DNA from 2 places in the Kocuria sp. SM24M-10 genome. Region 2 is predicted to be linked to the other one. Evidence: riboswitches for the same ligand, from Rfam matches in the RefSeq annotation. Region 2 holds a riboswitch; the other holds the start of a gene.
What was found. A riboswitch is a leader RNA that binds a small molecule or an ion and turns the genes downstream of it on or off. The one in region 2 is predicted to bind S-adenosylmethionine.
Positions count from the first base shown of each region.

Region 1 (15,213 bases), on a different contig from region 2:
ACCGTCAGCGCCGCGGCCCGCGTGGGCACCGGCAACATCGCCGGCGTCGCGATCGCCATCAGCCTGGGCGGACCGGGCGCCGTCTTCTGGATGTGGGTGATCGCCGGCATCGGCGCGGCCAGCGCCTTCGTGGAGTCCCTGCTGGGCCAGCTGTACAAGATCAAGGCGCCCACCGGCTACGTGGGCGGGCCCGCCTACTACATGGAGCGGGGCATCGGGGCGCGCTGGATGGGCCTGCTCTTCGCGGTGGTCATCACCCTGACCTACGGGTTCGTGTTCAACTCCGTGCAGTCGAACTCGATCGTCGACGCCCTGGGCGGGTCCCTCGGCGTCGACATCGCCGCGGCGGACGCGCTGTGGTTCCGGATCCTCGTCGGCGCCGTGCTCGTGGGCCTGACCGCCGCGATCATCTTCGGCGGGATCCGCCGCATCTCGGCCGTCTCCGAGGTGGTCGTCCCGGTCATGGCCGTGCTCTACGTCCTGCTCGGCCTGCTCGTGGTCGTGCTCAACGTCGGCGAGATCCCCGCCGTCCTCGGCCAGATCCTCGAGGGCGCCTTCGGCATCCGGGAGTTCGTCACCGGCGGGCTGATCGGCGTGATCATCCAGGGCATGAAGCGCGGCCTGTTCTCCAACGAGGCCGGCATGGGCTCGGCCCCCAACGCGGGGGCCACCGCGTCGGTCTCCCACCCGGCCAAGCAGGGCTTCCTGCAGGCGCTCGGCGTCTACTTCGACACCTGGCTGATCTGCTCGATCACGGCGTTCATCGTGCTGCTGTCCGACCCCGAGTTCGGCGGCCGGGAGGGCGCCTCCCTGACCCAGTCCGCGCTGGCCCTGCAGCTGGGCGGCTGGGCGGTGCACTTCCTCACCGTGGCGATCTTCCTCTTCGCCTTCACCTCCGTGATCGGCAACTACTACTACGGCGAGTCCAACATCCGCTTCCTCACCGGCTCGCCCGCGGTGATGACCGCCTACCGCGTGCTCGTGCTGGCGTTCGTCTTCGCCGGCGCCGTGCTGGCCCTGGACCTGGTCTGGTCCCTGGCCGACCTCTTCATGGCGGTCATGGCCACGATCAACCTCGTGGCCCTGGTGCTGCTGGCCGGGGTGGCTGTGCGCGTGCTCAAGAACTACGAGGCCCAGCGCAGGCAGGGGCTGGAGCCGGTGTTCCACAGCGGCGACATCCCCGGGCTGTACGGGCTCGGGGCGTGGGACGGCACCGACGTGGTGACCACCCGCGCGTACTGGGACGACATGGCGGCCGAGCGCGTCCGCTGAGCCGGTCCGCTGGGCCGGTCCGCTGGGCCGGTCCGCTGGGCCGGTCCGGCGCGGGCGCCCCGCATGGTGCCGTCCGCGCCGGACGCTCTACAGTGACAGCATGGAATCTCGAACCCAGATGACCGCCGCGGAGCTCCGGCAGCTCCAGGCCCCGCTCAAGGACCGCTACCGGGCGGAGCCCGAGGCGGCCCGCACGCCCCTGCACTCCCACGGGAACTTCCGGGACCCCGGCCTGACCTGCACGGTGGACACCTGGGCGGGCCCCGTGCGCGGCGGCCCGCACGCCGCCACCGGCGGTGACGGCAGCGACGCCTGCTCCGGGGACATGCTGCTCGACGCGCTCCTGGCCTGCGCCGGGGTGACGCTGCGCAGCGTCGCCACCGCCATGGGCGTGGAGGTGCGCTCGGCCGAGCTGACCGCCGACGGCATGTTCGACGCCCGCGGCACCCTCGGCGTGGACCGTTCCGTGCCCGTCGGGGTGCAGGACGTCGTGGTGACCGCCCGGGTGGACGCCGACCTCGACGACACCGCCCTGGAGCGCCTCGCGCGCGCCACGGAGCGGTACTGCGTGGTCAGCCAGAGCCTGAAGGCCGACGTGCGGTTCGTCCTCGAGCGCGTGTAGCGACCCGCCCCTCGGGACGGGAGCGGCCCCGGAAGCACCAGGCTTCCGGGGCCGCTGCGCGTGCCGGGACAGGACGTCCCGGGGCGCGACCTGCCGGGGCGGGGCCCGTCAGGACAGGACCTGCCGCTTCGCCGAGATGACCCCGGTGTTGAAGCCGGCCAGGTGGAGGCCGCCGTGGAAGCGGGCGTGCTCGATCTTCAGGCAGCGGTCCATCACCACGTCGAGCCCTCCCTCCTCGGCGATCCGGGCGGCCTCCTCGTGCCAGGAGCCCAGCTGCAGCCACAGGGTCTTCGCCCCGACGGCCACGGCGTCGCGCGCCACGCCGGGGAGGTCGTCGTGGCGCCGGAAGGCGTCGACGAGGTCCGGGGTCTCCGGCAGGTCCGCCAGGGACGGGTAGACGGGCCGGCCCATGATCTCCCGCAGCACCGGGTTGACGAAGTACACCCGGTACGGCGAGGAGGACAGCAGGTAGGTGGAGACGAAGTAGGAGGCGCGGGAGGGCTTGTCGGACGCCCCCACGATCGCGATCGACTCCGTGCCGCGCAGCAGCTTCAGCCGCTCGGGGGCGCTCGGCCCCTGCCAGGTGCGGGTCTCGGCGGTCATCGGAGTGCTCCTTCGACGGTCGGGGCGGACGCCCGGGCGAGCCCGGTGGCCGCGGAGAGGGCCTGGTCGAGGTCCCAGAGGATGTCCTCGGCGTCCTCGATGCCCACGGAGATGCGGATGAGGTCCTCGGACACCCCGCCCACCTCCAGCTGCTCGGGGCTGAGCTGCTGGTGCGTGGTGGAGGCCGGGTGCAGCACGAGGGTGCGGGCGTCGCCGATGTTGGCGAGGTGGCTGGCCAGCTGCAGGTTCTCGATGAACCGCTCGCCGACCTGCCGCCCGGTGAGCTCACCGGTGGCCGTCACGCCGAACGAGAAGACGGAGCCCACGCCCAGCGGCAGGTACTTCCGGGCCCGCTCGTGGTGGGGGTGGTCCGGCAGCCCCGCGTAGTTGACGTAGGAGACCCGCGGGTCCTCCGCGAGCCACTGCGCCACGGCCGCGGCGTTGGCCAGGTGGGCGTCCATGCGCTGCGGCAGCGTCTCGACGCCCTGCAGCAGGTTCCACGCCGACTGCGGGGACAGCGCCGGGCCGATGTCCCGCAGCTGCTCCGAGCGCAGCTTGGTCAGGAAGCCGTACTCGCCGAAGTTCTCCCACCAGGAGACGTTGTTGTAGGAGGCCACGGGTTCGGTCATGGACGGGAAGTTGCCGTTGCCCCAGTCGAAGCGCCCGGACTCCACGACGACGCCGCCCAGCGTGGTGCCGTGGCCGCCCAGGAACTTGGTGGCCGAGTGGATGACGATGTCCGCGCCGTGTTCCATCGGGCGGACCAGGTACGGCGGGGTCATCGTGGCGTCGACCACGAGCGGGACGCCGGCCGCGTGGGCCACGGCTGCCAGGCCCTCGAGATCGGCGACCTCCCCGGAGGGGTTCGCGACGACCTCGGTGTAGACGGCCTTGGTGCTCGGCCGCAGCGCCGCCCGGTAGTCCTCCGGGTCCGTGCCGTGCACGAACGTGGTGTCCACGCCGAAGCGGCGCAGCGTGACGTCGAGCTGGGTGACGGTCCCGCCGTAGAGCTGGCCGGCCGCCACGATGTGGTCGCCCGCCTGGGCGAGCGCGGCGAAGGTCAGGAACTCGGCGGCCATCCCCGAGGCGGTGGCCACGGCGCCGATGCCGCCCTCCAGGGAGGCGATGCGCTCCTCGAACGCGGCGACGGTGGGGTTGCCGATCCGGGAGTAGATGTTGCCGTACTTCTGCAGGGCGAACAGGTTGGCGGCGTCGTCGGCGTCCTTGAAGACGAACGAGCTGGTCTGGTAGATCGGGACCGCGCGGGCGCCGTGCTCGGCGTCGGGGGTGCCCCCGGCGTGCAGGGCGCGGGTGCGGAACCCGAACTGGTGGTCGGCCATGGGAAGGACTCCTCGTGCGAGTGGTGCCGCTGGTCGGTCCCGGGCGGAGAGGTGTCCCGGCGGGGGTGCCGGGAGTGCGCTGCTCCATCGGTCCTGGCGGTAGCACCGTGCGGTCTGCGACGTCGACCACGGTTGCTGCGGCGTCGACGATCCAGGTCTCTCGGCCGCTCGGGATGGCTGCCCTCCATTCTGCGGCTCCGGGTCCCGGAGCGCCAGCCGGGACCCCGGGGAGACCCCGGCGGACTATGCTCGGCACCAGCCGTGGAGCGCAGCCGCCTCCGCGGTCCCGACGACGCTGCGGAGGAATCCTGTGACCGGCACACGGCAGTACACCATCGACGTCATCGCCGGCGACGGCATCGGCCAGGAGGTCATGCCGGCCGCGCTGCGCTGCGTCGACGCCCTGGCGGACGCGCACGGCTTCACGGTGCGCTGGCGCGAGCGGGACTGGGGCTCGGACCACTACCGGGCGCACGGGAGGATGATGCCGGCCGACGGCATCGAGCAGCTGGCCTCCGGGGACGGCGTCCTGCTCGGCGCGGTCGGCGCCCCGGACATCCCCGACGACGTGACGCTGTGGGGGCTGCTGATCCCGATCCGCCGGGAGTTCCACCAGTACGTCAACCTCCGGCCCATCCGGATCCTGCCCGGCGTCACCTCGCCGCTGCGCGGACTGGACGAGCTGGACCTGGTCGTCGTCCGGGAGAACATCGAGGGGGAGTACTCGGAGGTCGGCGGCCGGCTCTACCGGGGCCGGTCCGAGGAGATGGCCGTCCAGGAGTCCGTGTTCACCCGGGCGGGGGTGACCCGGATCGCCCGCTACGCGGCCGAGCTGGCCCAGCAGCGCTCCGGGCGGCTCGTCTCGGCCACGAAGTCCAACGGGATCATCCACACGATGCCCTTCTGGGACGAGGTCGTGGAGGCGACGGCCGCCGAGTACCCGGGGGTGACGGTCGAGAGGGTGCTCATCGACGCGCTGGCCGCCCGGATGGTGCTCAAGCCGCGCAGCGTCGACGTGGTCGTGGCCTCCAACCTCTTCGGCGACATCCTCTCCGACCTCGCGGCCGGGGCCGCCGGGTCCATCGGGGTGGCGCCCAGCGCCAACCTGAACCCGGAGAAGACCCATCCGTCCATGTTCGAGCCGGTGCACGGCTCCGCGCCCGACATCGCCGGGCAGGGCATCGCGAACCCCGTGGGCACGATGTGGGCCGCCGCCATGATGCTGGACCACCTGGGCGAGGGCGGGGCCGCCCGGCACCTCGAGTCCGCCTTCGAGCAGGCCATGGCCGGCGGCACCCTGACCGGGGACCTGGGCGGCACGGCGAGCACCGAGGAGTTCACGCAGGCCGTGCTGGCCCGCTGCACCACGGCCCCGTAGCCGCGGGCCCCGAGAGCCCAGGGCCTCGCAGCCCAGGGCCGTCCGGCGCAGCGCCGGACGGCTTCCAGACCGGGAGCCCGGTCCGGCGGAGGCCCGTGGCCCGGCGGCGCCGAGCTCCGGGGCGGCTCAGATCACCAGGCCCAGGGCGAAGGGGCCGATGAGCACCGTGAAGAGCGTGATCAGGATGACGCCCACGATGTTGAGCACGATGCCGCCGCGGACCATCTCGGCGATCTTGACCTGGCCGGTGGCGAAGACGATGGCGTTGGGCGGGGTGCCCACCGGGAGCATGAAGGCGCAGGTGGCCGCCAGCGCCGCCGGGATCAGCAGCGTCATGGGATCCACCCCGATGCCCACCGCGACCCCGCCCAGGATCGGGATGAACGTGGCCGCGGTGGCGGTGTTGGACGTGATCTCGGTCAGTAGCAGCACGATCGTGACCACCGCCGCGAGCAGCAGGACGATCGGCAGCGCGCCGAGCCCGCTGACCTGCGCGCCGAACCAGGCGTCGAGCCCGGTGCCGGCCACGGCGGCGGCCAGGGACAGGCCGCCGCCGAAGAGCAGCAGGACCCCCCAGGGCAGGCCCTCCTCGGCGTCGTTCCACTCCAGGGTCATGTTGCCCTGCTTGTCCCCGGGCAGCAGGAAGAGCAGCACGCCGGCGCCGATGGCCACCACCGTGTCGTCGAAGATCTCCAGCCAGGGCAGCTGCTCGCCGAGGTCGCCGATCCCGGAGAGCAGGCCGGGCACGATCCAGAAGAACGCCGCGGTGACGAACACGGCGAGCACGGTCTTCTCGCCCTTGCTCATGGAGCCCAGGGCGGCGATCTCCTCGTCGATGAGCTGCCGGCCCCCGGGCACCTCGGCCAGGTGGAAGCGGAAGATCACCCGGGTGAGCAGCAGCCACGCCAGGCCGATGAAGACCACCACGATGGGCACGCCGAGCATCATCCACTGGGCGAAGCCCACGGTGCGGCCCAGCTCCTCGCTGATGTAGCCGGCCACGATCGCGTTGGGCGGGGAGCCCAGCAGGGTGCCGAGACCGCCGATGGTGGCCGCCCAGGCGATCGCCAGCACCAGGGCCACGCCGAACAGGCGCACGTCGCGGTCGTCGATGACGTCGCTGATGGCCTGGCCCGACCGGATGTCCTCGCCCATCGCCGCCGCCTCGGCGCGGGTGGCGCCCTTGCGGCTGTTCTCGACCACCAGCGTGAGCACGGACAGCCCGATGGGCAGCATCATCAGGGTGGTCGCGGTGTTGGAGACCCACATGGACAGGAAGGCCGTGGAGATCATCAGACCGAGGATGATCTGCCGCGGATGGGTGCCGACCCGGCGCAGGGTCAGCAGCGCGATCCGGCGGTGCAGGTTCCACTTCTGCATGGCGATCGCGATCAGGAACCCGCCCAGGAACAGGAACACGATGGGGTTGGCGTAGGGGGCGGTGACCTCGGAGACCTCCAGCGCGGTGAGCACCGGGAACAGCACGATCGGCAGCAGCGAGGTCACCGACAGGGGCATGGACTCGGTCATCCACCACACCGCCATCAGCGTGGCCACCGCGCCCACCACCCGGGCGTCGGCGGAGACGTCCGCTCCGCCCAGCAGGAACCACACGACCACGGCCAGCAGCAGCCCCAGCCCGCGCAGCAGCCACGTGCGGACCGGCGCCCGGGCGGGCTCGCGGTCCTCCGGCTCGTAGTCGAACTCGCCTTGTTCGGGTATGACGCCCCGGGACTGGTCGCTCACGTGATCCACCTCACACTCCGTCGTGTCGTGCTCGTGAACGTAGCAGTCGAGCCCCGGGGGAACAAGGCGCTCGCGAACGTGTCAGTCGCCGTCCGCGGCCCGCCGCGGGAAGCGGTTGCGCAGGTTCTCCCGCGCCACCGCCGAGAGGTTCTCGACCGGCAGCCCGGCCGGGCAGACCTCCACGCAGTCGCCCAGCAGGGAGCACGGGCCGAACTCGTCCTCGGCCGCGGCGAGCACCTTCGCGGAGCGCTCCCGGCGCTCGGCGTCGTTCGTGGCCAGCGGCGGCAGCTCCCGCAGCATGGTGCCCACGAAGAGCTGCCCCGAGCCGTTGGGGCAGGAGGAGATGCACGCCCCGCAGCTGATGCAGCCGCCGTTGGCCAGCGCCTTCATCGCCACGGGGAACTTGGCCGCCTTGGCCACGCGGCGCAGCGCCTTCTTGTCCACCGAGAGGTCCTGCTTCACGGGCAGGGAGGCCGCCTGCAGCGGCTCGATGCGCACGCGGTCCCCATCCCGGTAGGCGCCCAGGTGCTGCATGCAGCTGGCGGCGTTGCGCTCGGGGCCGTGCGCCACGCCGTCGACCGTCACCCCGCACTTGCCGCACACGCCCTCCCGGCAGCCGTCGTCGAAGGCGATGGGCTCCTCGCCGGCGGCCTCCCGCTGGGCGTTGATCCGGTCCAGCAGCTCCAGCACGGTCATGTCCGGGTCGGCGTCCGGGACGACGTGGGTCGCGAACCGCCCGGGCTCGTCCGGGGAGGCCTGGCGCCACACGTCCACGGTCAGGGAGAAGGTGCTCACTCGCTCGGGTCCTTGTCGTCGGGGGGTCGTCCGGAAGGGGGTCAGCGGACCGCGCGCGTCAGCACGGCCACCGGGATCGTGGTGTTGCCGACGGCCACCGCGGCGCCGAAGGCGTTGGCGCCGATCCGCAGCCGCCGCTGGGTGCGCCGGTCGGCGCCGGCCCCGATGTCGTTGGCGATCTCCGGGATGCCGTGCACCAGGTGCGCGGCCAGCGCGGCCATCGACACGGCGTACGCGACCGCCACGGGCGGCCGGGACAGGCTCGCGACGAGGTTGGCGTAGGCGCTGCCGTGCGCGAAGTCCCGGGACGCGGCGGGCCGGGTCCCCGTGGTCAGGTCCAAGACGTGGAAGGCGGTGAACAGGCCCAGCACGCCGCCGGTGCTGCGCATCGAGCGCCGGGCCACCTCCCACGGGGAGCGGCGCCGTCCCCGCGGCCGCCGGGGCCGCCGCGGCAGGAGCGTGCCGTTGGCCCGCCAGGCGCGGGCGGTGAGCATCGCGGCGGCCCCCACGTGCACGGCCAGGCTCGCGGTGAGGACCGCGCGCGCCCCCCAGAGCACGGTGCCGCGCGGCAGCACGGGAGCCCCGGCGGTGCGGAGGAACTCGGCGTAGGCGTTGAACTTCTCCTCGCCCTGGTAGACCTTCAGGTTGCCGAGCATGTGCACCAGCACGTAGCCGGAGAACACGGCGCCGGACCCGGCCATCCCCAGCTTGAGATCGGTGCTGGACAGCTCGGGCAGGGCGGCGGGGACGGGGACCCGGGGCAGCTCCGCCAGGGGGCGGCGCCGGTCCGGGGCGGGGGCGGTGGGGGAGGAGCTCACGGTGTTCATCCTAGGAGTCCGGCGCGGGGCTGGTCACACGGCTCAACGTGGGGTCATCCGGCTTGACGGCGCGGGGCCGGGCACCCCGGCGGTTCAGCCGCGTGCCGCCAGCACCTCGGCGATGCGCTCGAGCGACTCCTCGTTCTGCAGGGAGGAGCGGTCGCCGAGCGGCTCGCCCTCCCACAGCTGCGCGAGGAGCCGGCGGGTGATCTTCCCGGAGCGGGTCTTCGGCAGCTCCGGGACCGCCACGACGGCCCGCGGCTTGGCGATCGGGCCGATCTCGCGGGCCACGTGCTCCCGCAGGGCCGCGGTCAGCTCGTCCGCCGGGACCCGCCCGGCCTCGGACGTCAGCACGACGTACGCGAGCACCGCGTGCCCGGTCAGCTCGTCGCGGACGGGCGCGGCCCCGGCCTCCACGACCCACGGGTGGGTGACGAGGGCCGACTCGATCTCGATGGTCGACAGCCGGTGCCCGGAGACGTTGATGACGTCGTCGACCCGGCCCAGGATGTAGATGTCGCCCTCGTCGTCGTAGCGGGCGCCGTCCCCGGCGAGGAACCAGCCCTGCTCGGCGTAGGCCTGCCAGTAGGAGGACAGGTAGCGCTGCGGATCGCCCCAGACGGTGCGCGCCATCGACGGCCCGGTCCGGTCGACGACGACGAAGCCCTGCACCCCGGGCGGGACCGTCGCCCCCGCCTCGTCGACCACGCGGGTGGAGAGCCCCGGGACCGCGCGGGTGGCGCATCCGGGCTTGAGGGCGGTGTGCGGAGCGCCGTCGTCGAACGTCCCCGGGGGCGCGAACTGCGGGTCGTGCGGGCGCGGGGACATCACGGTCGCGCCGGTCTCGGACTGCCACCAGGTGTCCACGAACGGCACCTCGTCCCGGCCCAGCTGGGCGCGCAGCCAGCGCCACGCCTCCGGGTTGACCGACTCGCCCACGGAGCCGAGCAGCCGGACGGAGTTGAGGTTGTAGAGCGGGGGGACGCCCTTCGGGAACGCGCCCATGAGCGAGCGGATCAGGGTGGGCGCCGTGTAGTAGGTGGTGACCCCGTAGCGCTCGATCACCTCGAAGTGCCGGCCCCAGTGCGGGGTGTTCGGAGTGCCCTCGTAGATCACCTCGGACACGCCGTTGACCAGCGGGCCGTAGATCTCGTAGGTGTGCGCGGTGACCCAGGCCAGGTCGGCGGTGCACCAGTGCACGGTCGAGTCGACCTTGGCGGGGTCGTTGACGGTGGACAGCTCGTCGGGCCGCAGCCGTCCCTCGTCGTCGCGCACGTCCGGCAGCAGGTCGAAGAGCAGGGCGTGGGTGTAGGCGGCCTGCACCAGGTAGCCGCCCATGGTGTGCACCAGGCCCTTGGGGCGGCCGGTGGTGCCGGAGGTGTAGATGACGAACAGCGGGCTCTCCGCGTCGAAGGCCTCGGCCTCGTGCACGTCGGACTGCTCGGCCACCAGCTCGTGCCACCACACGTCGCGCCCGCGCGTCCACGGGACCGCGTCCTCCTCCTTGGAGTGCGTCCCCCGGGTGCCGCGCGGCAGGTCGCTGCGGCCCGGGCGGGAGGTGCGGCGCACCACGACGACGTGCTCGATCGCGTTGTCCCCGCCGCACGCCTCGTCGGCGACGGCCTTGACGGGCACCACGGCCCCGCGCCGGTGCTGTCCGTCGGTGGTCACGAGCACCTTCGCCCCGGTGTCCTCGACGCGGAACCGCAGGGCCTCCGCGGAGAACCCGCCGAAGACCAGCGAGTGCACGGCGCCGATCCGGGCGCAGGCCAGCGTGATGATGACGGTCTCCGGGATCACCGGCAGGTAGATCACCACCCGGTCGCCCTGCGTCACGCCCAGGGCGAGCAGGGCGTTGGCCGCCCGGGAGACCTCGCGCTGCAGGTCCGCGTAGGTGTAGACGAGCCGGTCGCCGGGCTCGCCCTCGAAGTACAGGGCCACGTGGGCGCCGCGGCCCGCCTCGACGTGGCGGTCCACGCAGTTGTGCGCCACGTTGAGCTTCCCGCCCTCGAACCACGCGAGCTCCGGGACCGACCAGGTGGGCCGGCCCTCCGCGTCCTGCCCGATCCGCCGGGGACCCTCGAACCGGTGTGCCGTGGTCCACGGCTCGGCCCAGTCGAGCCGGGAGGCCTGGCCCTCCCAGAAGGCGACGCGGGCCGCGTCGGAGACCAGGGCCGGGTTCGGGGTGGGGGAGAGCGGGTCGCTCCAGCTGGCGTTCACGGTGCTGCGGTCCTTTCCTGGCGGCACGGGCGTGCCCGGTGTGTGCCCACTGTGCCAGACGGTGATGTCAGGCCCATTTCTTCACGGCCCACTTCTCGAACACGCCGAGCAGTGCGTCGGAGAGCTTGCCGAGCACGGCCAGCAGGACGATCGCCAGCAGCAGCCGGTCGGTGCGGCCGTTGTTCTGCGAGTCGGTGAGCAGGAAGCCCAGGCCCATGGACGCGCCCAGCAGCTCCGCGGCCACCAGGAACAGCCAGGCCTGGGCCAGCGCCAGGCGCAGCCCCGAGATGACCGAGGGCATGACCGCCGGCAGCTGCACCGTGGTGAGCAGCCGCAGCCCGTGCACCCCGAAGGCCCGGGCCGCCTCGAGCAGGTTGCGGTCCACGTGCTGCAGGGCCGCCGAGACGGTGGTGTAGACGGGGAAGAACGCCCCGATCGCCACCAGCGTCACCTTGGAGTCCTCGCCGAGGCCGATCCACAGCAGCAGCAGCGGCACCCAGGCCAGCGAGGGCACCGCGCGGAAGGCGCCGATCGTCGGGCCCACCAGCGCGGAGCCCCGGCGGGAGAGCCCGATGAAGGAGCCCGCCGCCAGGCCCAGCCCGGCGCCGATCAGGAAGCCGATGAGCACCCGCTGGGTGGAGATGCCCACGTGCGTCCACAGCTCGCCCCGGGACAGGAGGTCGGCGCCCGCGGCCAGGACCGTCAGCGGGGCGGGCAGCTGGACGGCGCTGAAGACGCCCGCGGTGGACACCACGTGCCACAGCACCAGCAGTGCCGCGGGCAGGAGCAGGCCGAGCCCCGCGCGCAGCAGGGGACGGCGGCGGGGCTCCGCGACGGCGGCGGGCGCGTCGCCCGGGTCGTCGGCGTGGACGGCCGGCTCGGCGCCGACGACCTGCTCGGCGCCGGCGCGGTCGGTGCGGACGGCCTCCCCGGACGGGCTCAGCGGCGACGTCATTGCCCGGCCTCCGCGCCCTCGGCGGCCTCGGCCACGCGGGCGGCGTCGGCGTTCTCGGCGTAGGAGCTCTCCACGAGGCCGGCCAGGGCCTCGTCGATCTGCTCCTGGCCGGACACGTCACCGGAGTCCACGAAGATCGGGCCGACCTTCTCGAGCACGGCAAGCTGCTGCTCGCCGGGCACGTGGTCGATGTCCAGGTGAGTGCGCTCGAGCACCTGCTCGGCCACGGACAGCTCGATCCCGGCCGCGTCGGCCAGCAGCTGCGCGGTCTCCTCCGGGTGGGCCAGCGCCCAGTCCCGGGCGTAGGCGTAGACGTCCACCACGGTCTGCGCCGCCTCGGGCTGCTCATCGAGGAAGTTCTCGTGCGCGTTGAGGAAGCCGTAGGTGTTGAAGTCCACGTTGCGGTAGAACAGCTCGGCGCCGTTCTGCTCCGCGGCGGCCATGATCGGGTCCAGCCCGGCCCAGGCGTCCACCTGGCCGTTCTCCAGCGCCGAGCGCCCGTCGGCGTGCTGCAGGTTCTGGATCGTGACGTCGGCCGGGTCCACCCCGCCCTCCTCGAGGGCCTGGAGCAGGAAGAAGTAGGGGTCGGTGCCCTTGGTGGCGGCCACGGTGCGGCCCTCGAGGTCGGCCACGGACTCCACCCCGGTGCCCGGGGTGGTGACGAGCGCGGACCACTCCGGCTGCGAGTACAGGTCGATCACCTTGATCGGGGTGTCGTTGCTGCGGGCCAGCAGCGCCGCGGAACCGGCGGTGGAGCCGACGTCGACCGCCTCGGCGCGCAGCGCCTCGTTGGCCTTGTTCGAGCCCGCGGACTGCACCCACTCGACCTCGGTGCCCTCCTCGGCGAAGGCGGCCTCGAGCCAGCCCTTCTCCTTGATCACCACGGAGAGCGGGTTGTAGGTGGCCCAGTCGACCGTGATCTTCTCGGCGGCCTGGGCCCCGCCGGAGCCCTCCCCGGCCATGCACCCGGTCAGGGACAGGGCCAAGACGGCGGCCAGGGCGGGAATCGTGCGGGCGGGGCGCGGGGACAGCGGCATGGTGGGGCCTTTCGTGGTGGGGTGGGCGTGCCGGGCGGACCCGGCGCGGCGCAGGGCCGCGCCGCACCCGGGGGAGCGGGGCGGGATCAGCGGGTCGCGGGGTGGTGGGCGTCGACGCCCAGGTGGCCGAGCAGCTGCACCCGCAGCTCGGCGAGGACCTCGGAGGCCCGGTCCCGGGGACGGTCGCCGGGCACGGAGAGCACCGTGCTGATCGACGCGGGGGCGGTCGGGCCGGTGCGGCCCAGGACCACGATCCGGTCGGCCAGCTGCAGCGCCTCGTCGACGTCGTGGGTCACCAGCAGCACGGTGGTCGGCTGCGCGGCGTGGACGGTGAGCAGCAGGTCCTGCATCCGCAGCCGGGTCAGGGCGTCGAGGGCGCCGAAGGGCTCGTCGAGCAGCAGCACACCGGGGTTGCGGGCCAGCGCCCGGGCCAGCGACGCGCGCTGGGCCATGCCGCCCGAGATCGCCCGGGGACGGTGGTGGGCGTGGGCGGTCAGCCCGACCAGGCGCAGCAGGTCGTCGATCACGGCGTCGGCCTCGGCCCGGCCCAGCCCGGAGGGCAGGCCCAGGCGGACGTTCTCGCGCACGGAGCGCCACGGCAGCAGCCGCGGCTCCTGGAAGGCCACCGCACAGCGCGGGTCGATCCCGGAGACGGGTGTGCCGTCGATGAGCACCCGGCCCGCCGAGGCGGTGTCGAGGCCGGCGGCGGCCCGCAGCAGCGTGGACTTGCCGCAGCCGGAGGGCCCCAGGATCGCCAGGACCTCCCCGGGGCGGACCGTGACGTCGACGTCGTGCAGGACGTGGTGGCTGTGCCCGCCGGACGGGAAGGCCTTGCCGACGTGCTCGAAGGCCACCGAGTAGGCGCGCTTCGTGGTGGCCGGTGCGGTGGCGGCGGTGGACGGTGCAGAGCCCAGCAGAGACGTGCCCATGATCAACTCCATCGGTCCTGGCATTAGCACCTCGCACGGGGATCGGACGGATCCGTGCCGGTTGCTGCGACGTCGACGAGCCAGGTCTCTCAGCCGCTCCGGATGGTTACGGCCCCATTGAACGTGCTCCGCGGGTCGCGTGGCAAATCGCGCCGCGGGCCGTCATGGTCGAAAACGGTGGCACGTCGGGCCCTCGTGCCGCACCATGGACCCATGACGAGCCGGCACACCTCGACCCGGGCGGACCTGGTCCGCGACGCCTGCACGGCGTTCGCGGCGGTCCTCGACGGGCTCGGTGACGACGACTCCTGGGCGCCCACCGGCTGCCGCGGGTGGTCGGTGCGGGACCTCGCCCACCACTGCGCCGCGGACGCGGTGCGCGGGCTGGTCGCCCTGCACACGCCCACCACGGCCCGCCCGGACCGGGACGCCGCGACCTACTGGGCGTACCGGGGCGCGGATGCCGCGGCCGCCGCCGAGGTCCGGCGCCGCACCCGGGCCGCGGCGAGCCTGTACCCGGACTGGGAGGAGCTGCGGGGGCACTACCGGGAGTCGGCACGGGCGCTCGTGCACGCGGCGGAGCACTGCCGGCCCGGCGGGACGGTCCGCACCCAGGGCCACGTGCTCCGCGTGGACGACCTCCTGAGCACCCTGGCGGTGGAGGCCACGGTGCACCACCTGGACCTCATCGAGCACCTGGAGGGCTGCCCGGGGCCTGCGGTGGACGGGCTCGCCGAGGTCCGCCGGGTTCTCATCGACCTGTGGGAGCGGGAGCCGCCCGAGCACTGGAGCGACGAGCACTTCGCCCGGGTGGGCACCGGCCGGGCGGCCCTGCCCGCCCAGGACCGGGCCCAGCTGGGCCCGGAAGCAGACCTCCTCCCCCTCTTCTCCTGACCCCCGCCCCCCGCCGAGGTTGCACGTGTCGGCGTCCCGCGGTCGGTGGCCGGGACCTGCAATCTCGGGACACGGTGGGGCGCGATCGGGGCGAGCTGGGCGGGTCCGTGCCAGGGTGGGGGCATGAGCCGCAACGATCCCGCCGTGATCGACCGCCTGATGACACAGCCCGGACGCTGGGCCGTGGTGGGGCTGACCGGGAACACGGCCCGGCCCGCGCACTCGGTCGCGAAGCGCATCCGGGACGACCTCGGCATGACGATCGTCCCGGTCAACCCGAAGGGCGAGGTGGTGCACGGGGAGCCCGGCTTCCGCACGCTCGCCGAGGTCCCGAGGCCGATCGACGTGGTGGACTGCTTCGTCAACTCCCGCCGCGTCGGAGCGGTCGTGGACCAGGCCGTCGCCGCCGGCGCGAGGGCCGTGTGGCTGCAGCTGGGCGTCGTGGACCACGCGGCCGCGGCCCGCGCCGCCGCCGCCGGGCTGGACGTGGTGATGGACACGTGCCCGCTGATCGAGCTCGGGGCGCGGCTGCGGCAGGGCTGGACGCTGGACCCGCGGCGCACCCCGCCGCTCGCGCCGCCGGTCTGACTCCTGCCGCGGTCCT
Region 1 is NZ_LDNX01000061.1:5,787-20,999, reverse strand. It holds gene ABL57_RS07410 (sodium:alanine symporter family protein) at 1-1,272, shown strand, start outside; gene ABL57_RS07405 (OsmC family protein) at 1,373-1,894, shown strand; gene ABL57_RS07400 (CoA-binding protein) at 2,003-2,497, opposite strand; gene ABL57_RS07395 (O-acetylhomoserine aminocarboxypropyltransferase/cysteine synthase family protein) at 2,494-3,837, opposite strand; gene ABL57_RS07390 (tartrate dehydrogenase) at 4,148-5,215, shown strand; gene ABL57_RS07385 (SLC13 family permease) at 5,342-6,961, opposite strand; gene ABL57_RS07380 (2Fe-2S iron-sulfur cluster-binding protein) at 7,043-7,756, opposite strand; gene ABL57_RS07375 (succinate dehydrogenase cytochrome b subunit) at 7,798-8,583, opposite strand; gene ABL57_RS07370 (AMP-binding protein) at 8,668-10,794, opposite strand; gene ABL57_RS07365 (ABC transporter permease) at 10,862-11,749, opposite strand; gene ABL57_RS07360 (aliphatic sulfonate ABC transporter substrate-binding protein) at 11,746-12,786, opposite strand; gene ABL57_RS07355 (ABC transporter ATP-binding protein) at 12,873-13,715, opposite strand; SAM riboswitch class I at 13,721-13,824, opposite strand; gene ABL57_RS07350 (maleylpyruvate isomerase N-terminal domain-containing protein) at 13,929-14,609, shown strand; gene ABL57_RS07345 (CoA-binding protein) at 14,733-15,197, shown strand.
Region 1: linked by a shared signal. The riboswitch ahead of ABL57_RS07355 (ABC transporter ATP-binding protein) and the one ahead of ABL57_RS15690 (acyl-CoA dehydrogenase family protein) in region 2 are both predicted to bind S-adenosylmethionine.

Region 2 (14,197 bases):
CCGTGGCGCTGCGCCGCTACGCCCCCGGCCACGGCGACTCGCTGTTCGCGATGCTCGAGCGCAACGGCATCCGGATCCTGCCCAACACCGCCGGCTGCTACACCGCCCGGGACGCCCTGCTCACCGCCGAGCTCGGCCGCGAGGCCCTGGAGACCGACTGGGTCAAGCTGGAGGTCATCGCCGACGAGGACACCCTGCTGCCCGACGTGGTGGAGCTGCTCGACGCCACCGAGCAGCTCGTGGCCCGCGGCTTCCGGGTCTTCGCCTACACCTCCGACGACCCGGCCGTGGCCCGCCGTCTGGAGGACCTCGGCGCGGCCGCCGTGATGCCCCTGGGCGCGCCGATCGGCACCGGGCTGGGGATCCTCAACCCGCACAACATCGAGCTCATCGCCTCCCGGGCCTCGGTGCCCGTGGTCCTCGACGCCGGCATCGGCACCGCCTCCGAGGCCGCGCTCGCCATGGAGCTGGGCTGCGACGCCGTGCTGCTGGCCAGCGCCGTGACCCGGGCCCAGGACCCGGTGGCCATGGCCACCGCGATGCGCCACGCCGTGGCCGCCGGGCGGCTGGCCGCCCGCGCCGGCCGGATCCCGGCCCGCCGGCACGCCCAGGCGTCCTCGCCGATGGCCGGGCGGATCGACACGGACGCGTCCGACGCCGGTGCGTCCGCCGGTCCGGCGGACGTCCCGCGCGGGGACTGGGCGCCCGTGGGGGAGCGCCCGTGAGCGCGCTGCCCCCGCTCGTGGAGCCCGGCCCCGAACTGACCCGTGCGGAGCTCGAGCGCTACGCCCGGCACCTGACCCTGCCCGGGATCGGCCCGCTCGGCCAGCGCCGGCTCGGCAGCGCCCGGGTGCTCGTGGTCGGCGCGGGCGGACTGGGCGCCCCGGCCCTGCAGTACCTCGCCGCGGCCGGCGTGGGAACGCTGGGGATCGTCGACGACGACGTCGTGGCGGTCTCCAACCTGCAGCGCCAGGTGGTGCACCGCACCGCCGACGTCGGCCGGCCCAAGGCGGAGTCCGCCGCGGAGGCCGTGACCGCCCTGAACCCGCTCGTGCGGGTCCGCACCCATCCCTGCCGGCTCACGGCGGACAACGCCGTGCGGATCCTCGGGCAGTACGACCTCGTCCTCGACGGCGCGGACAACTTCGCGACCCGCTACGTGGTCAGCGACGCCGCCGCCCTGACCGGGATCCCCTGCGTGTGGGGCTCCATCCTGCGCTTCGAGGGGCAGGTCAGCGTCTTCTGGGCCGGCCACGGGCCCACCTACCGGGACCTCTACCCCGAGGCGCCGCCGGACGGGGAGGTGCCCAGCTGCGCCGAGGGCGGGGTCTTCGGCATGCTCCCCGCCACCGTGGGCGCGGTGATGGTCACGGAGGCGGTCAAGCTGATCACCGGCACCGGCGAGCCCCTGCTCGGGCGGGTGCTGCTGCACGACGCCCTGGCGATGACCTGGCGCGAGATGGGCCTGGACCCGGACCCGGACGCCGCCCCGGTCACCGCCGTCGCCGAGCCCGTGGCCGTCCGTCCGCCGGCCGGCGGCGCGGAGCCCGCCGAGACGGTCGCGGCGGGCGAGCTGGCCCGGCTGCTGGAGCGGCGGGCGCGCGGAGAGACGGCCTTCGTGCTGGTCGACGTGCGGGAGGACTGGGAACGGCAGCTCCTGGCGATCCCCGGCGCCGTGGCCGTGCCGCTCCAGGAGCTGCTGGACCGGGGGCCGGACGCCCTGCCGCCGGAGGCGCGCGGCGCGGACCTCGTGCTGCACTGCAAGGCCGGCGCCCGCTCGGCGACCGCCCTGGCCGCGCTGCGCCCGTTCTACGCCGGGCGGGAGGAGCGGATCCGCCACCTCGAGGGCGGGGTGCTCGCCTGGGCGGAGCAGGTGGAGCCGGGCCGGCCGCGATACTGAGCGGGTGCGCGGCGCTCCCCTCCTCCGGCCGGGCGGGGTCCCGCGGCGGATTCCTACACCACCCGGGACGACATGACCGTCTGTGACGTCAGCATGACATCCGACGACATGCGGCCGTCATCGGGTGGCTCAGCACCCCGGCGGTCTGGTGCGATGTCATCCGTCCCATTCAGAGCGGCCGAGAGATCTGGCTCGACGACGCCGCAGCAACCCGTCCTTCGCAGGGGTCAGGGTGCTAAGGCCAGAACCGATGGAGATCCCGGATCTGCAGTCGCTCCGTGACGTCGGCCCCCGCGCTGCCGCCACCGGGCCCGCCCCTGGCGTGACCGCACGGCCGGCCCTCCTCGGTGCGACCGAGAGGACCACCGCATGACCCGCACCACGGCCGAGAGGACTCCCACCCGTCCCGGCGTCGGCACGGACCCCGCCGGCCTGCCGGTGGACTACGCCGGGCTGAAGGAGCGCTTCGGGCCGCTGTTCACGGAGATCGCCGCCGGCTCCCTGGACCGGGACCTCCGCCGCGCGCTGCCCTACGAGGAGGTGCGCCGGCTGGACCGGGCCGGGTTCGGCGCCCTGCGCGTCCCGGCGGCCCACGGCGGTCCCGGGGTCAGCATCGAGGACTTCACCCGGCTGCTGGTCGACCTGGCCGAGGCCGACTCCAACATCGCCCACCTCTATCGCTCCCACGCCGGCTTCGTGGAGTCCCTGCGCTTCCTGCCCCGGGAGCTCCAGGACGTCTGGTATCCGCGGGTGCTGGCCGGGGCCACCGTGGGCAACGCCTCCACGGAGAAGGGCGGCAACGCGCTCGGCACCCTGAACACCGTGCTGCGCCGCACCGCCGAGGGGTGGGAGATCACCGGCCGGAAGTTCTACGCCACCGGCTCCGTCTTCTGCGACTACACCCGCGTCTCGGCCGCCCTCGACGGCCGGGACGGACGCCGCTTCGCCGTCGTCGCCACGGACGCCCAGGGGGTCACCCTCGAGGACGACTGGGACGGTTTCGGGCAGAAGCTCACCGGCACCGGCACCGCGGTCTTCGACCGCGTGCGCGTCCCGGACGACGCCGTGCTGGACCGCGCCGCCGGCAGCGCGGAGGCCGTCCACGAGGCCGCCTTCTTCCAGCTCGTGCTGCTGGCCGTGCTGGCCGGCGTCGCCCGCGCCGCCCGGCGGGACGCCGTGGAGACCATCGCCGGCCGCCGGCGGACCTTCAACACCGGGCTCGGCCTGCCGTTCCGCGAGGACCCGCTGATCCAGGAGGCCACCGGCCGGATCTCCGCCAAGGCCTTCGCCGCCGAGGCCACCGTGCTGCACGCCGCCCGCGCCCTGGACGCCGGGATCGCCGCCGCCGTCACCACCGGCGCCGACCGGCCGGACTTCACCGGCGCCCTCCCGGCGGCGCTGCACGGGTCCGAGATCGCCGTGGAGCACGCCCAGGTCACCGTGCCGGAGCTGGCCCTCGGCGCGGCCCAGGACCTGTTCCTCACCGTGGGCGCCTCCGCCACGTCCACCGCCAAGGGCCTGGACCGGCACTGGCGCAACGCCCAGACCGTGGCCACCCACAACCCGATCGCCTTCCGCGCCCGCGCCCTCGGCGACTACCTCATCAACGGCACCCTGCCGGAGGGCCTGAACGCCATCGGCGACGCCAGGACCGGTGCCGGGACCGACGCCGACCGAACCCCAGGAGCCTGACGCATGCCCACCCCGCCCCCGACCACGATCCCGGCCCCGACCGCGGCCGCCGCGGGACGCACGAGCGTCGTCCACGGCAAGAAGCGCGTCCTGGCCTCGGCCTTCGCCGGCACCACCATCGAGTGGTACGACTTCTACCTCTACGGCACCGCCGCCGCCCTGGTCTTCAACGTCCAGTTCTTCCCCATGGCCACCGAGCTCGGCGGCATCGTCGCCTCCTTCGCCACCCTCGCCGTCGGGGTGATCGCCCGGCCCCTGGGCGGGATCGTCGCCGGCCACCTGGGCGACCGGATCGGCCGCAAGGCCCTGCTGGTGGCCTCCCTGCTGCTCATGGGCGTGGCCTCCACCCTGATCGGCCTGCTGCCGACCTACGAGGTGATCGGCTGGTGGGCCGTCGTCGGGCTCGTCGTCCTGCGCATCCTCCAGGGCCTGTCCGCCGGGGCCGAGTGGGGCGGCTCCGCGCTGCTGAGCGTGGAGCACTCCCCGGCCCGGCACCGCGGGTTCTTCGGCTCCTTCACCCAGATCGGCTCCTCGGCCGGCATGCTGCTGGCCACCGGGGCGTTCTTCGTCGTGCAGCACGTCATGAGCGCGGAGCAGTTCGCCGCCTACGGCTGGCGCATCCCCTTCCTGCTCTCGGCCCTGCTCGTGGCGGTCGGCCTGTGGATCCGCCTCGGCGTGGCCGACGCCCCGGAGTTCCTGGAGCACCGGGCCTCGGGCAACGTGGCCACCGCCCCCCTGCGGGAGCTGCTGCTCCACCACCGCCGCCCGCTGCTGGTCACGATCGGTCTGCGCCTGGCGCAGAACGCCGTCTACTACCTGGTGACGGTGTACATGCTGACCTATCTGCGGGACGTGCGCGGGGACAGCGCCTCCGGCGTGACCGCGGTGATGATCGCCTCCGCCATCGGCCTGTTCACCACCCCCTTCTGGGGCTGGCTGTCCGACCGGGTGGGCCGCAAGGTCGTCTCGGTGACCGCCTACGCGGCGATCGGCGTCTTCGGCTGGGTGCTGTTCGCCTTCCTCGACGCCGGCCCGCTCGCCCTGCTGCCGCTCGTGGTCGTGCTCGGCATCAACCTCGTCCACGACGCGATCTACGGGCCGCAGGCGGCCTGGTTCGCCGAGCAGTTCCCCGTGCACGTGCGGTACTCCGGGGTGAGCTTCGGCTACCAGGTCGGCACGGTCCTGGGCGGGGGGCTGATGCCGATGATCGCCGCCCTGCTGTTCGCCGCCGGCGGGAACACCCCGTGGCTGATCGCCGGGTACCTCTCCGGACTCTCCGTGCTCTCCGTCGTCGCCGCCCTGGCCGCGAAGGACCCCGCCCGCGAGCAGCGCGGCACCGAGCTCACCGACCTGCACGCCGGCTCCGCCCGAGCCGGCTCGACCGGGGCCGTCCCAGTTTCCGACGGCTCCCTCCGGACCGACTCCCCCAGGACCGGATCCGTCCGGGCCGACGGAGCCGCCGATGCCGGGCCCACCGCCGGGACCACCACCGAGAGGACCACCGTATGAGCCGCCCCCTGCTCCTGAACGCCTTCGACATGATGGTGCCCGTGCACCAGTCGCCGGGGCTGTGGCGCCACCCGGAGGCCGGGGTCGCGCGGTTCGACACGCTCGAGTACTGGACGTCCCTGGCCCGCACCCTGGAGGAGGGCGGCTTCGCCTCGCTGTTCCTGGCGGACGTCCCCGGCATCTACGACGTCTACGGCGGCGGCACCGAGGCCACCGCCCGCGGGGGAGTGCAGTACCCGCTGCTCGACCCGCTCGTCGCGGTGCCGGCGATGGCCGCGGTGACCGAGCGGCTCGGCTTCGGCGTGACCGCCTCGGTCACCTACGAGGCCCCCTACCTGCTCGCCCGCACCTTCGCGACCCTGGACCACTTCACCCGCGGCCGGGTGGCGTGGAACGTGGTGACCTCCTACCAGGACTCCGCCGCCCGGAACCTGGGCATGGACCGGCAGATCCCGCACGACGAGCGCTACGACCGCGCCGACGAGTACATGGAGGTCATGTACAAGCTGCTCGAGGGGTCCTTCGAGCCCGGGGCGGTCCAGGCCGACGCCGACGCCGGGGTCTTCGTGGACCCCGAGCTGGCGCACCCCGTCGGCCACGAGGGCACCTGGTTCTCCGTGCCCGGCCACGCACTGACCCACCCCGGCCCCCAGGGCACCCCGCTGCTGTTCCAGGCCGGCGCCTCCAAGCGCGGCCAGCAGTTCGCCGTCGACCACGCCGAGGCCATCTTCTTCATCGGGAACACCCCGCAGCTCGTGCGCCGGTGGACCGACGGCGTCCGGGCCGGACTGGCCGAGCGCGGGCGGGCCGAGGACGCCGTGAAGACCTTCGCCATGGCCACGGTGGTGGTCGCCGAGACCGACGACGAGGCCCGGACCCGGCTGGCCGGGTACCGCCGGTACGTGGACATCGACGGGGCGCTGTCCCTGTTCGGCGGCTGGACCGGGGTCGACCTGGCCGGCGCGGACCCCGACGCGCCGCTCGAGTACGTGGCCACCGACGCCAACCAGTCCGCGCTCGCGGCGTTCACCTCGCTGTCCCCGGACCGGACCTGGACGGTGCGGGATCTGGCCGAGTTCGTGGCCATCGGCGGCCGCGGGCCCGTCATCGCCGGGGCTCCCGGCACCGTGGCGGACGAGCTCGAGCGGTGGCGCGAGGAGGCCGGCGTCGACGGCTTCAACATCTCGGCGGCCGTGCGGCCGGCGGACCTGGAGCGGTTCACGACGATGGTCTCACCGGAGCTGCGGCGTCGCGGCCTGCTGCCGGAGCCCGGGAGCGTTCCCGCCGGGCAGACGCTGCGCGAGGCCCTGACCGGGGCCGGCCCGCGGCTGGCCGACGACCACCGCGGGGCGTCCTACCGCAGGTGACCGAAGGGAGGCCCGCGGGATCACCCGTGGCTCGGCGCGGTCTCCTCCTGCAGATCGTCGAGGACCCACTCCGAGAGCTGCCCGGCCGGGACGACGATCGTGCCTTCCCGGAGGCGCTCCGCGTCCTGCGCCGACAGCGGCTGCTCGAGGTCTTCGGCGTCGTGGGCGGCCAGCGCTGCCGCGTAGCCGGCAGCCAGTGCCCCCGCCCATGCCCGGTGCTGGGCGTAGCAGGGGTGGGTGGGGTCGCCGCTGCGCACCTCCAGCCACCGTGCCGGTCCGGGCACGTCGGCGGGGTCGGGCAGCAGGCGCTGGTGCAGCGTCCAGGTGACCTCGGCCCACCGGCCCGCGGGAGTCCCCACCATGGGGTAGTAGGTGGCCATCCACCCAGCGGGGGAGTGGTGGTGCAGCTCGACTGCAAGGGCCCTGGAGGTGGGGGTGTTCATGCCAACTTCCTGTGTGCGGCCGACGGATCGTGCGCCGGTGTCTGCCCGGGAGCCACGTCGGTCTCCCGGCCTGAGAACAGCTTAATGCTAGTTCCTCAAAATAAGCACTGAGTCGGCAATCGTGTGTGCAGGTTGAGCGGTGTGACGTCCGGGTGCCGTACGGGCCATGCGGTGCAAGGCACCTTGGTTTTGGGACCTCTCACATCCGGACGTGTCCTGTCGTGACTCGGAGGGCGCGGCGCAGGCCGTCACCACCTCATGGCGGCCCGCACCGCTGTGCCCCGCGGTCGGCATGGACGGGTGGCGCCGCCGCAGGTGCAGTCTCATCGACTTACAGGCCGGGGCGCCGACCACCGGTGCCTCGGGCTCGTCGCGACGGGTCGAGGTCGCGCCGCTTGTATCGGTGAGCTCGGCAACCCTCGCCTTGGCAGCGCTGTGCTCCCCGGCGACCACGTCGCTGGGGGCTGCTCGGCGGCGTCGGTCCGCTGGCATCAGGCATCCGGTCCGTGTGCCGTTGCTGGGAGGTGGGGGACGGAGGGCTCTAGTCTCAGAGGCATGTCTATGCTGCGGAGAATCGTGCCGGTGGCACGCGTCTCGGACGAGTCTCATCGTGTCACCACCTTCGAGCTGTTCTTCGACCTGGTCTTCGTGTTCGCCTTCACCCAGGTGACCGGGTTCATGGCCCACGAGCACTCCTTTCACGGCGTGCTGCAGGGCATGATCATCCTCGGGCTGTTGTGGTGGTCGTGGGTGTCCTTCTCGTGGCTGGCCAACCAGACGCACGTGGACGAAGGGCTCATGCGGTTCGGTCTGTCCGCCGTGATGGTGGCCGTCTTCATTGCCGCCCTGGCCATCCCGGAGGCCTTCGCGGATTTCGCGGGCGGACTCGACGGCCCGCTGGTGCTGGCAGTGTCCTACGTCGTCATCCGCATTCTGCACGTGGCCCTCTACGCCCACGCCGCCGGAGACGACCAGCCCCTGCGGCGCCAGCTGGCCAAGATGAACGCCGCGATGGTGCTCGGATCGATCCTCATCATCACCGGAGCGGTGGTCAACGGCTCCGCCCAGATCTGGTTCTGGGTGGCAGGGCTGATCGTCGACTGCGGGCTCACCTTCCTCACCTCACGGCGAGGTGACTGGCGGGTGCATTCGGCGGCGCACTGGACCGAGCGGTTCGGCCTGATCATCATCCTCGCCCTGGGGGAGTCCATCGTCGCCATCGGCGTGGGCGCATCCCAGGAGCCTGTCAGCGTGCCCATCCTCCTGGGCGCCGCAGCCGGCATCATGTTGTCCCTGGGTCTGTGGTGGCTCTATTTCGACGTCACTGCAATCGCCGCCGAGCACCGCTTCGCCGCACTGCGAGGGCCGGCCCGCGCCTCCGCCGCAGTGGAGGCCTACACCTACCTGCACCTGCCCCTGGTGGCGGGCATCGTCCTGTCGGCACTGGGGGTGGAGGACGTCCTGGCCCACGTGGAGGACACGGAGGGCTTCGGCGCCCTGGGTGCCACTGCCCTCTTCGGCGGAACGGCGCTGTACCTGCTGGGCAATACGGCCTTCTGGCGCCGTGTGGGCGGTGAGTGGAAGACGTGGCGCCTCGGTGCCGCCACGCTGCTGCTGGTGCTCATACCGGTTGCCGTCCACATCGCACCGCTGGCCGCCCTCGCACTGATCGTCGTGGTCGTCGCCGCCCTCGTCGCCGTCGAGAGCCTGCGCTATGCGACGAGCAGGACCGCGATCCGGACCTCCCACTGACATGCACATCAACCGGCAAGCAGGCAATCCCGTATCCGCCGGGCGGGGGCAGAGGACGCTCAACTGGCGAATTCCGGTGTGAAGAAAGCTCGTACTTCCGCCACTGGTACACGACCTTCGTGCGCCCGCCCAGGGGGCCGGAGCGGCCGTGGCCCTCGCTCCGCTGGCCTCCTGTGGTGATGGGGCTCAATGGAACGGTGACTCGTAGGACAAGGGTTATGAGGCAAGGGAGTTGTGAGACATTCCATGTCGAGACCGGTCATGCTGGGACCCCGGGTGATGCCGTGCAGGTTGATGCCGATCCGTGGAGGGCGGCGGTGCTCAGCGGTCGGTGTAGAGGTGGCGGTGCAGCCACAGGGTGAACCACAGTTGCAGCCGGGCCTGGTCCCAGACCGGGGCATTCACCACTAGTGCCTCGGGCCCATAGCGGTAGACCGAGTCGATCCCGTCCCGGTCGGTGAACTCGGTGATCATCTGTTCCACTAGTCCCGGGTGCTGGGTGGAGATGTCCGCGCGTAGCCCGACATCGAAGCAGTCGACCTCGGCGACTACCGTCGCCAGTGGTTCCTCGGCCGCCTCGGCCTCGGCGATCGGGCCTTCACCGCGCAGGGCGGTGATGGTGTGCCGAGTGTAGTTGAGCATCTCGGTCCCGCTCATCGGGTCGCGGCCGTGGGCGGACTGGTAAGCGCTGTAGATCGGCAGTGCGGGCGGGAAGATCTGGTGGCTGTCGGCGATCAGGACGGGATAGTTGAGCATCGGGTAGTCGGAGATGCGGTGCTCCCCGACGCGCCAGTGCGCGGCCGGGACCGCGGCCGTGGCGATTTGGGCGAGGTAGGAGGTGAACCCGTCGACCAAGGCCAGCGTCTGGGCCGGTGGGTGCGGGTCGACCAGTACCACGCGGCGGGCCCAGCTGGGCCAGGAGGGGCGTGTCGGGTCCTGCCCCAGCGGCCAGGGGGCCACACCGAGCTCTGCAGCCCGGCCGGTGATCCACTCCCACACCTGCGCCACGGAGCCCAGTGTTCCGTCGAGCACCACCTCGGGGTCGAGACCGCCGGCGGCCATGGCGGAACGCAGCTGCGCCATGGCTGGGCCACGTTCGGCGAGGAACTCATCCAAGGCAGCAGCGGCCTGGGACGGGCTCATGTCCTCGTAGAGCAGTTCCCCCATGGGCGTGACTGTACGCGATGCCCGGACTCGTTCGGGCCTGCGGGAGCCCTAGGTTGGTGACCCAGGGGGGGTGGGATCGATACCTGTCGACGTGAGCGGAGCGACGTCATAGCGGCTCGTCCTTCGATCATGAGAGCTGTGCGACAGATGGGTTGCGAGCCGAGTCCATGCTGTGGCTGTCACCGGATCACGTCTCGGTCCGGTCCCTGGTGATGGGCGGTGTGGCTGCCCCGGCGCCGGGGGTGGCACGGTGCGAGGGCTGCCGCACCCGAGTGGGGGGTGCGGCAGCCCTCGTGCTAGCCCGGAATAAATCGCCTACCCCGGGATCCTCATGCTGGCGTTCAGCGGTTGCCGGCGGTGCGGCGGCGGGCGAGGAGGGCGGATCCGGCTACGGCGAGCACCCCGGCCCCGGCCACGGCGTACCCGGCGGTGTTGCCGGTGTCACCGGTCTGCTGGGCCACCCCGGTGTCGGCGCCACCGTCGGGCATCGCGCCCATCTGCGAGGCCGAGAGCGTGCCGCAGGCGGCCGGCAGGGTCGCGGCCAGCGGCAGGTCGGGGTTGAGTGAGCTCTGCTTCTCGGCCGCGGCGGCCGGCAGCAGGGTCGGGTCCACGCCGTGGACCACGACCGAGGCGGTGCCGTTCTTGATCGCCTCGGCCGCCTCGGGGCTGACCTCGAAGGTCCGCTCGTAGGTGTAGGCCGACCCGCCCGGGAAGCGCTCCACGGCCAGACCGGAATCAGCGCTGGTGTCGCCCTCGGTGGTCAGGGAGGTGCCGATCATCCCGTAGAAGGGCTGGCCCTCCGGGGTGGAGACCACTCCGTCGCCGTCGGTGTCGGCGTCGGGTCCCGGGCACATGCCCTGGGCGCCGATGTGGAAGTGCTGGGCGTGCGGGAACGGCCCGTCCATGAACGTTTCGGCCGCCCCGGAGACATTGATCGTCACGGTGGCTTCGGTGCCGTGCAGGTCCACCATGGCCTGCCCGGTGGTGCCCGAGCCGTTGAGGGTGTTCAGGGTGGTCTGAAAGGACCAGGAGTCCTCCGCGTGCGCCGCGGCCGGGGCCGCGGCCATGGACAGGGCGCCCAGGGCGAGGGCGGGAGCGGCGAAAAGCATCTTCTTGTGCATCTGAGGTGTCCTCTCAAAGAGATGGTGGGGGTCACTCGTGCCGTTTACGACTGTACAGACAGTGAGCTGTCGATCAAGGGTGACCAAGCGGTAACTTGTGGGTGTTTGCGCAGGTCAGAGCGCATATTGGGGATCACGAGATGGCCGCCTCTCCCGCCTGGGTCTCTCGCGGGGACCGTGGTGCCGGCAGGTGCGTGCACTCATGGTTCGGCGCCGGCGGTCGTGCGGATGGGTGGCCCGGGACGATTTCTGCCGCACCGGGCACTATGCGGCAGGGTCCGGTGAGCCGGTGGTGGCAGATCAGCACCTGTTCCAGGTGTCCGGTGGGGGTGACGTGCTCTGCGGCGGCACCGACGGTGCGCGGTGCACCACCGCGGTCAGCTCCTGCACCCGGGGTTACCGAGGGTGGTTGCCCGGGGGTGGTCCCCTCAGGGCGTGGCCGGCAGGGCCGCGTGCAGGATGGTGCTCAGATTGTTCTCCGTGCGGCATGCCTGACGCTGCCGGTGGGCGCCGGTGCCGTCCTCCAAGATGCCGGTGAGCACGGACTCCACCGCGTCGTGCTCGGCGTGCTCGGTGAGCACCGGGTGCAGGTGCTCCAGCAGGTGGGCCACGACATCGCCGGCCGGAGTGGGGGTGCCGCTGTACGGGCTGATCAGCTGGCCCTGCACCCCATGGCGGCTGGCCTGCCACATCCAGGTGCGCAGCACCGCGGCACTGACCCGGGCCGGTGGGTGACCGGCCCGCCAATGGCGGGCGCTGGTCTCGACCAGGGCCCGGATGAGGGTTGCGAGCACCGCGGCGTGTTCGAGGTCCCAGCAGACGTCGGCGACCCGGATCTCCACGGTCGGCTGATGCTCGGACAGGCGGGCGTCGAAGTACAGCATGCCCGCATCCAGGGGCACGTCCGAGGCCAGCAGGTCCTCGCAGTGGCGGTCGTAGGCGTGCGTGCTGCCGAAGACGTCGGTGGGCCCGGTCGCCGGCCACTGGCTCCAGAGCTGGTAGCGGTAGCTGTGGAAGCCGGTGTCGGTGCCGTTCCAGTACGGGGAGTTGCTGCTGAGCGCCAGCAGGACCGGCAGCCACATCCGCATCCGGTCCAGGATCGCGACTCCTTCTTGGCGGGAGTCGGTCTGCACGTGGACGTGGAAGCCGCCGGTGAGCTGGTGACGGGCGGTGAGCTGGCCGCGGGCGGCGATCTGTTCGAAGCGGTGCTCGGGCACCAGGTGGGTGGTCACCGGCACCGGGGCGGTGGCCACCGCCACCGCCCGGGCACCGACCTCCTGGGCGGCGGCATCGGCCAGGGTGCGCCCGGTGCGGATGGTGTCCAGCTGCTCGCCCAGGGTGGTGCACGGCGGGCTAGTGACTTCCAGCTGCTCCTGCTGGAACTCGACTGCCAGCCGGTGTCCGGTGACGGCGGGCTGACGGTGGTGGTCGACGAGGTACTGCCCGACCGGCATCGGCTGCAACGAGGAGGCCTCGATCAGCAGCAGCTCCTCTTCCACACCGAATGTACGCACACCCACGATGCTCTCATCCCTGGGGGTGCTGCAGACACCGGCGGGGTGCTTCCCGCGGTCTTCCGGTGCCGGCTCCAGGGGCGTGGGTCAGGGCGCGTGGCCGGCCCGGCCTCTCGGGGGCAGGGCGCCCGGGGGTCACTCGGGGTTGTTCGCCTGCGCCGGGCTCTCCTCGTCCTCCTCCAGGCGTCGCTGGTCCTGGTCCGGGGCGGAGTCTGGGGATGCCTGCTGGGCCAAGCGGTGCTCGACGGCCTCGATGAACCGCTCCTCGGCCGCGGCTCCGGCCAGGCCGTCCGGTGTTGCGTCGGTGGATGCGGTGCGGCCTTCAGGCCCTTCGGGGCTCGGGTTCGCGGATCGGGGAGTGTCGGGGGTGGGATTCATGGCTTCCTCTGCTGCAAAGGTCGGAGACCGGACGGTGTGCAGCGACCGCCCAGATGTTGTGGGGAGGTGCGGGCCGGGGATCTCGGGGCTCCCTGCGCCGGCGTGGGATATGTCGCGGCGATGGGGCGCGGATCTGCCGATCACCTCACCGTTGCAGATTGCGGATTGCAGGGCGTGGGTCGGCCTCGGTCTCGTTCCTATCGTCTCCTGCCCCCGGACCACAAGCCCCCATGGGCAGAGAATCGACGGATACGGCCCCACCCTGACCAGCGCATTCGTCTGTGGCGCGTGCTCCCGCGGCATGGTGCGCGGGCGCCGGAGCAACCGGACGACATCCGATGCGCGCACTTACAGATGGTAAGGTGGCTTGTTAAATGTCGAGCGCGGACGGGGAGGTGACAGCCATGCGCAATGAACTGAAGGCCCTGCGGGCCGCCCGAAGGATCTCGCAAGGGCAGTTGGCCATCGCGGTCGGTGTCTCCCGGCAGACGATCTATGCGCTGGAGAACGACCGCAGCGACCCGTCCCTGCCGGTGGCCTTCGCCCTGGCCCGGTACTTCACCCGCCCCATCGAGAAGGTCTTCCACGAAAACGCCGGCACCCCGGCGACCGGGACGACACCCGGCCAGCGCCGCTGACCCCGCACCCTCCACCGGGTGCGCTCAGCGCCACCTGTCGCTCGGCACCACATCGCGGAACAGCACTGTAAAGGTGTGGGGCTACGGCATGCCGGCCGAGCACCGGACCGGACAGCAGCGGGGAAGGTGTCTCCGGTGGCCGGTGGCTGGTGAATACGGCTGCGGTTGCGGTAGCGGGCGGGAATCCTGCCGCCGGCCGGCGGGGTCGTAGGAATCGTGCAGGATCCCGGGTCTCTCAGGAACTTCCAGACCGGTGGCCGCGTCCGGCCCGCGGCGCGACCCTGCGGCCAGCCACCGCATAGGCGCCCAGTGCCTCATCCGAGACCGCGCACAGCGCCTGGCGCAGCTGCCGGGCATGGGCGCTGGAGAGATCGATCAGATACTCCTTACCACCCCAGCTGAACTGGAGGGTCTCGTCGGCCCAACCGCCGTCGAGGTCGTCCTGCAATCGTCCGTCAGATGCTCGAGCCATGGATGCCGCTCCTTCCCCTTCGATCGGGATGGGACCGTGGAGCAGGTTCAGCTGCGGTCGGAGTCGTCCTCGGCAGGTACTCCAGTGAACGCATCGTCACCTGATGCCTCCGTCGTGTCCAGGGCGTCCTCCGGTGCCGCGGCTTGAGTGCAGTTACCGGTAATCACGGTGCCTTCGGTCGTGAGGTCCACGTAGAGCATGCCGTCCTCCACGAACGGCTTCCACCGCCGGGTGGCCGTGGTGT
Region 2 is NZ_LDNX01000131.1:11,348-25,544, forward strand. It holds gene ABL57_RS15680 (thiazole synthase) at 1-725, shown strand, start outside; gene moeB (molybdopterin-synthase adenylyltransferase MoeB) at 722-1,900, shown strand; SAM riboswitch class I at 2,063-2,157, shown strand; gene ABL57_RS15690 (acyl-CoA dehydrogenase family protein) at 2,270-3,592, shown strand; gene ABL57_RS15695 (MFS transporter) at 3,596-5,101, shown strand; gene ABL57_RS15700 (LLM class flavin-dependent oxidoreductase) at 5,098-6,468, shown strand; gene ABL57_RS15705 (hypothetical protein) at 6,489-6,911, opposite strand; gene ABL57_RS15710 (low temperature requirement protein A) at 7,494-8,663, shown strand; gene ABL57_RS15715 (hypothetical protein) at 8,985-9,830, opposite strand; gene ABL57_RS15720 (hypothetical protein) at 10,172-10,951, opposite strand; gene ABL57_RS15725 (glutamate--cysteine ligase) at 11,380-12,471, opposite strand; gene ABL57_RS15730 (hypothetical protein) at 12,601-12,843, opposite strand; gene ABL57_RS15735 (helix-turn-helix transcriptional regulator) at 13,248-13,481, shown strand; gene ABL57_RS15740 (histone-like nucleoid-structuring protein Lsr2) at 13,717-13,953, opposite strand; gene ABL57_RS15745 (hypothetical protein) at 14,001-14,197, opposite strand, start outside.